3 regions of the Paenibacillus sp. FSL K6-0276 genome follow, and region 1 is predicted to be linked to each of the others. Evidence: predicted binding sites of a transcription regulator. Region 1 holds the regulator's gene; each other region holds the start of a gene.

Region 1 (2,275 bases):
CACCCCATCCATTGAACTATGATTGAGGCGTGTTTATCTATGGATAGATTTAATTCCTGATCGTTACTCGTGTTCCAATCGGAACAATCGCAGCTAGTGTTAACACATCCTCATTGTACATACGAATACAACCGTGGGAAACTTCGTGCCCTATGGATGCGGGATCGTTATTTCCATGTATCCCATAGTGAGGCTTAGATAGACCCATCCAAAAGACCCCAAACGGACCGCCTGGATCAGGCTGTTTGTTAATAATTGTGAAGTCACCGAGTGGTGATTGAGTTAACATTTTACCGATTCCGACTGGGAAGCCCCTGATCACAATGTCGTTATCAAGAAGATAAAGCATACGTTGCGTCAGATCAACTATTATTCGGTAATTTGGCATTGTGCAACACTCCTTTCTAATTAGGATATGAGCAGGACGCATAAACGGTTATTCATTAAAAATGGCCATTTTAGCCCATGGGAACAAATGTTCTGAACTTGATTGATGGAGTTAGATAACAGTAAAATAGCTGTTCTGCATTTGCAGAACAGCTATTTTAAAAATAAAAGAAAGTATATATTTTACGGTATACATTATCCTTATACTTCTCGTAGAAACGGATACCGTCCTTTAAAGGACGGTATCCGTTTTCGGTTGGTAGGAGTGCATACTTAGTGGATATCTCGAAATAATCCGATAACTCTGCCGAGAATGGTCACGCGATTAAGGCGAAGAGGCTCGTACGCCGGATTCTCCGGCTGAAGACGTATATGATCACGTTCTTTATAAAAGGTCTTAACGGTTGCTTCATCTTCTTCGGTCATAGCTACAACGATATCTCCGTTATCAGCCGTTTGTTGTTGGCGAACAATTACATAGTCACCATTCATAATCCCAGCTTCGACCATACTGTCACCTTGAACCGATAACATAAATACTTTGTTATCTCCAACATAGTGAGTTGGAAGCGGGAAGTAGTCTTCAATATTCTCAGTAGCAGTGATAGGAACCCCGGCGGTAACCTTACCTACGACAGGAATGCGAGCGACGGTTTGTGCGAAATGATGGACATTCTCGGAATCCTCTTGGCCAAGCAATTCTATCGCACGAGGCTTCGTTGGATCTCGACGGATAAGTCCCTTCTTCTCTAGCCGATCCAAATGACCGTGAACTGTGGAGCTGGAAGCAAGGCCAACAGCTTCTCCAATCTCCCGGACGGAAGGAGGATAACCCTTGCTGCGGACTTCGCTACGTATAAATTCCAGGATCGCCAGTTGGCGACTTGAAATCTTTGACATTGGAATCAACCCCATATAGTAATGTTTGGGAAAATTATAACATAGAACTACCGTTCGCACAAACATAAGTTCTAACTATTATAAATATTAATTCGAAAGAGTTAATAAATGGTAGTCTTGTATTGATTACGTTTCCTTCATCTAAATGATAAGAATGGTTCTTTATATGAATAATATGGTAAATATCAACCTCTGAAAAAAAGAGAACAATTGTTCTAAAATAGTATTGAACAAAACACATGTTCGTGTTATTATAATTTCAAAAGTAAGAACAAGTGTTTGGAGGATGATATTCATGTTAAAATACAGTACATACCGTAGCATCTACGATAAAGCCCCAGTGGTTGAATCTTTAGGAAATAATCCTATTCCCCGTTATTCAGCTCAGATTAAAGAGATTACAGAGCTTTTGCTTGAACGATTAATGCGTTTGTTCCGGAGAGATTTTGTTGTTAAACTGACATTGATCATTGTGCTCGTACTATCAGGACTTACAGTAGTAGGCAATGTATTTGCAGGATCTACTACTTTAATGAAGGATGAGAAGCGCGTAGTGGTTGAACGTGGAGATACACTTTGGAGTATTGCTCTTGAGAATAAACCTTCTGATATGAAGACGGCTGTATATATAGAAGGAATTAAAAAATCCAATGGCATTAAAGGTAGTCAGATTAATGCTGGAGATATTCTCACTTTACCTTTTTATTAATATTCTAAGAACATAATAAGAGGACATGAAGAGCTTGCAGGGAGTAAACCTTGACAAGCTCTTTTTCTCATGGCAGAGTTAGAATTAATTTATATGGGGAGGGAAAGTTTTGAATATTGATGAGTTGGTCGCGCGTATTAACGAATTGGCACGCAAACAGAAGAGCGTAGGCCTTAATCAAGAGGAAACGGCGGAACGCGCCAAGCTTCGTGAAATTTATTTGGGGAATATTCGCAATAACTTCCGAGCACAATTGAATACGATTGAATTGGTCGATAA
Region 2 (2,275 bases), 1.2 Mb from region 1:
CGCTGTAAAGATCTCCCCCGTCTTAGTACGGAGCGCCGCTCCTACATGGTGTCTTTCCCATTCATAACGTCTAGTAATAATATCTTTAGCAGAGGCTATAAGCGTCTGATCTTCTATTGTAATCAAATACTCCATATACAATTCCGTCCTCCTCTTATTTTTTCTAAGTATATTAAATCGCACTACATTATGATATAAGATATACTATTTTAAGTTCCAAAAAAGGAGGAGCAGATTTGAAAATACAGAAATTTATCACCAGTCTCATCATTGTTGTGTTACTTGCCTTGAGCGGTTACTGGTTTGAACAGAACGGAGACCCGGCAGCCCCCTCGTCTACATCCGATTCAGAAGTTGTTCAGCTGACCTTCCCATCGGATCGTTATCCTGAGACCGCCAAGCATATTCAGGATGCGATTGCCAAAGGGGAATCCGCCACGTGCACCATTAACCGTGAGCAGGCTGAAGAGAACCGCAAAGAATCCTTAAAAGGGATCCCCACCAAAAAAGGGTACGACCGCGATGAATGGCCAATGGCCATGTGTGATGAAGGCGGCAAAGGTGCCGACATTGAATACATAACCCCCAAAGATAACCGCGGTGCAGGAAGCTGGGTTGGTAATCAGCTAGAAGTTTATGCGGATGGAACCCGCGTAGAATTTATGTTCAAATAATAACTCGGCTGACAAATGAGAACTATGCTTCAAAAGAAAAGCCCCATCCGGCATACGCCGGATGGGGCTACAATGTGCATTAGCTAGCTTAGAAAAAGCAAGCTTTAGTGATGATAACCAGCAAGATAAAGAGTACCAGAATAGCTCCTGTTGAAGTAAAAGGACTACATACCGGACCTACTGATGCTGGACTTACTACAGGACCTACGTTACAACCACAATGTTCCATTCCCATGTTCAATTCCTCCTAATGATTAATGACTACAGCACAAGATATGTAAAAAGGAGATAAGCCGTTTGGGCGAATTGGCAAACAAATGCTATTCACCTAATGAATTGAATGGACAGGGTCGATAAACAGGATATACACGAAGGAGGTGCGATATGGATATAGCTGCATTATCAATGGCAATGAGTCAAGCATCCTTAGCTCAAAATGTTGGGATACAGGTCATGAATATTGCTAAAAATCAGGCGGAAACCCAGAGCCAAGCGATGGTGGAAATGCTAGGGAAAAGCGTCGCTCCTAATTTAGGAAAAACACTTGATATTAGTGTTTAATTGCTTTATGCTAAGGACATATAAGAACACTAGTTCTTATATGTCCTTTTTCTTTATACTTTTTGCTCTACATAGCCCTTCGGGCTTTTCTTTTGTACATTTATGCGAACATACGATCCTATAACTTAATGTGGATGAGGTGAATGAGATGATAAACATAAAATCATATTATCAAATGACTGCGCTGGAGAAGTGGACGGAAGATTTATACAAGCGCTTGAACCTTAATCATCCTTCGCAAATTTCGATTGCTTATATTGCAGAGCGTCTTAATATTTGGGTTCATTATTTGGATGTAAGAAGCAAGAGCATTGAAGCGTCTGCAGGGATGTACAGCATGTTTATCGACAACCGGCTTCCAGCTAGTCTGCAGCGGCTGGAATTTCTCCATGAGCTCTGTCACCTGCTCCGCCATGGTAACAATCATACATTGATGCCAGAGCATTTTACGCGGGCACAGGAGGATGAATCCGAGCGTTTTATTCTATACGCAGCTATGCCATACTCCATGATCTCCCGCATGACATTACCTGAACAACGGGAAGAAGCTATCACCTATCTTGCAGCAGAATTTCAAGTTCCTAGCGAGCTCGCTTTGCAACGGATTGATCAAATCCAGAGACGTGTATTTCAGGGGCAATTATTGGCCGTGATGGGAAGAAACGAAGAGCGATTAACACATATTCAATAATGACTGCGGGGATAATAAGCTTAGTCGCAATGAAGGTCCATTAATAATTATGGTGGAATTTCTCGTAAGGGGGAACGATATGGAAGCCATTAAAGTAATTGAATTATTGATGACTCATCCAGATTATAACGTAGATGCAGTTCACCCCGAAATTCCGGATTTTGTTGGGATTGAATCGATTGAAGTGGATCATGAAACGGGGACCTTCTCCATTTTATTGCAAGAACCCAAAGACGACTGAAGAAGGATCATTTTATTGGCAAGTCCATAATAAAAAGGCAGCAAGTATAGTAACCCAGGCAATTCTTTACCTACGCCATACACCTATAACCCCCCAAATAATAAACCA
Region 3 (2,275 bases), 390 kb from region 1:
CAGATAGGACCTGTTCGTCCTGCGCTTCAGATTCAAAATCCATATCCAGTTGTATTACCATAGTGGCTTGTCACCTCGTAGCTATATCAGTTGTGTTCTTTCATTCATTGCACTTTTAAGAAAAGACACCCTGCAACAATCAATCACAGGGCGTCCTATTTCTTAATAAATTATTCTATTTCGAGAAGCAGCTTTTCTTCTTCTTGTTCTGCAATGAGTTCTGCTTCATTCGGTGCAGCAACAATAGTGGACAAATTACTTGCTTCACGGATCTTGTTCTCAATGATGAGTGCAATATCTTGATGTTCCTTCAAAAACTGTTTGGCATTCTCACGTCCTTGACCCAGACGTTCGCCCTCATAGGAATACCATGCACCGCTCTTATTCACGATGTCCATTTCAGTACCGATATCTACAAGACTTCCTTCTCTGGAAATCCCTTCACCATACATGATATCAACATCTGCTTGCTTAAATGGAGGTGCTACCTTATTCTTCACAATCTTGATCTTTGTGCGGTTACCTACGACGTCGTTACCCATTTTAATACTTTCGACACGACGTACATCCAACCGTACGGAAGAGTAGAATTTCAGCGCCCGACCACCCGGAGTTGTCTCAGGGTTACCGAACATAACACCAATTTTCTCACGAAGCTGGTTAATAAAGATAGCAATCGTATTCGATTTGCTAATGGCACCTGATAGCTTCCGAAGCGCTTGAGACATCAAGCGAGCCTGCAACCCGACGTGAGAGTCACCCATATCGCCTTCAATTTCGGCTTTAGGAACCAAAGCGGCAACGGAGTCAACGACAATAATGTCTACAGCGCCACTACGAACAAGTGCTTCAGCAATCTCAAGTGCCTGTTCACCCGTATCCGGTTGGGAAAGCAACAATTCGTCGATGTTTACGCCCAAGTTACGTGCATACTTCGGATCGAGCGCATGCTCAGCATCGATAAATGCGGCTTGTCCTCCATGTTTTTGCACTTCTGCAATAGCATGAAGAGCAACAGTTGTTTTACCGGAGGATTCTGGTCCGTACACTTCAATAATACGTCCCTTTGGAAGTCCGCCTATACCTAACGCAATATCAAGTGCCAAAGATCCGCTAGGTACAACTTCCACTTGCATATGAGTGGATTCTCCCAGTTTCATGATCGAACCTTTACCAAATTGTTTTTCTATTTGACGAAGCGCCATATCAAGCGCTGCACGACGATCTGACAATCAGACCACTTCCTTCACTGTTTATAATAATATAATAACGTGTTTTTGAGGTCTTGCCAAGCTTTTTTTCGAACATACATTCGTTTTTTTTGTCTTCGACGTTAATTATCCCTTTTATTGTAAGCCTCCCTCCGGATATAGAAGTTAACTAATTTCTTCACTTCACCGGACATCAACGACTTATGATCATAACCGAAAATAGTGATCAAAATCTCTGCAGATATACAAAAAACCGCAGCAAAGAAATCTCAGTGCCACGGTTCTTCCGTATGTTTCAATTATAACTGGGCTAATCTCCCATTACAAGTCTGAACCCTCAAGAGGTGTCTCCACCTTGCGTTCCTCAAGTCTGCGCCATAATCGATACAGCAGAGCTTTAACAGTACGTAGTCGGATATTTTCACGTGTACCTTTAAGATTAAGCTCATATACCTCTGTCTTACGCCCCCGTTCAGCTAGGCCAATAAATACAAGTCCAACTGGTTTACGTTCAGAATACCCTGGTCCTGCTACACCTGTTACAGATAAACCGAAATCGCTGTCCGCGATCATTCTCACCTGATCAGCTAATACCTCGGCAACTTCACGACTAACCGCCCCAGGAGCATCTGGTCCCTCCAAAAAGGCACTTGGCACATTCAGAAGTTTTTTCTTTAAGTCGTTCGAATAACAGACGATTCCTCCTGCAAACATTGAAGCACTGCCTGGGATGTTGGTTATACTCTCCATCAGCAAACCTCCGGTGCAACTCTCAGCCGCACTTAAAGTCAGACCTGCATCCGCCATCCAATCCACAATCAATTGCTCCAGTGGCACATCAATATTCGCATACAAATGATCTGGTAAAATCTCTTTGATTTGTTTCTCCAGAACCTCCAGCTTTTTGAAAGCTTCATGCTCGGAAGGCGCTTTTGTCGAAATACGGACGGTTACCTCTCCCTCTTTAGCATATGGAGCTATTGTTGGATCCGTCTGACTATGAATAAGATCAATGAGCTTATCCTCAAGCAGCGATTCTCCGATACCAGCAAATTTAAGCATTT

The links. Region 1 encodes LexA, which represses DNA repair genes until DNA is damaged. Its sites were predicted from a motif close to CGAACATATGTTCG; they were not measured.
Region 2: the regulator LexA is predicted to act here: its motif matches at 1,341-1,354, upstream of MHH52_RS21690 (ImmA/IrrE family metallo-endopeptidase).
Region 3: the regulator LexA is predicted to act here: its motif matches at 1,302-1,315, upstream of recA (recombinase RecA).

Annotation. Positions count from the first base shown of each region.
Region 1 covers NZ_CP150276.1:3,335,238-3,337,512, reverse strand. Annotated here, with positions in the region: gene MHH52_RS15795 (L,D-transpeptidase) at 50-388, opposite strand; gene lexA (transcriptional repressor LexA) at 661-1,287, opposite strand; gene MHH52_RS15785 (LysM peptidoglycan-binding domain-containing protein) at 1,583-1,996, shown strand; gene MHH52_RS15780 (DUF896 domain-containing protein) at 2,106-2,275, shown strand, end outside.
Region 2 covers NZ_CP150276.1:4,580,890-4,583,164, forward strand. Annotated here, with positions in the region: gene MHH52_RS21670 (cytidine deaminase) at 1-135, opposite strand, end outside; gene MHH52_RS21675 (NucA/NucB deoxyribonuclease domain-containing protein) at 243-674, shown strand; gene MHH52_RS21680 (YjcZ family sporulation protein) at 763-909, opposite strand; gene MHH52_RS21685 (YjfB family protein) at 1,059-1,235, shown strand; gene MHH52_RS21690 (ImmA/IrrE family metallo-endopeptidase) at 1,384-1,926, shown strand; gene MHH52_RS21695 (hypothetical protein) at 2,006-2,167, shown strand; gene MHH52_RS21700 (hypothetical protein) at 2,234-2,275, opposite strand, start outside.
Region 3 covers NZ_CP150276.1:3,730,235-3,732,509, forward strand. Annotated here, with positions in the region: gene MHH52_RS17540 (RecX family transcriptional regulator) at 1-61, opposite strand, end outside; gene recA (recombinase RecA) at 171-1,232, opposite strand; gene MHH52_RS17550 (competence/damage-inducible protein A) at 1,533-2,275, opposite strand, start outside.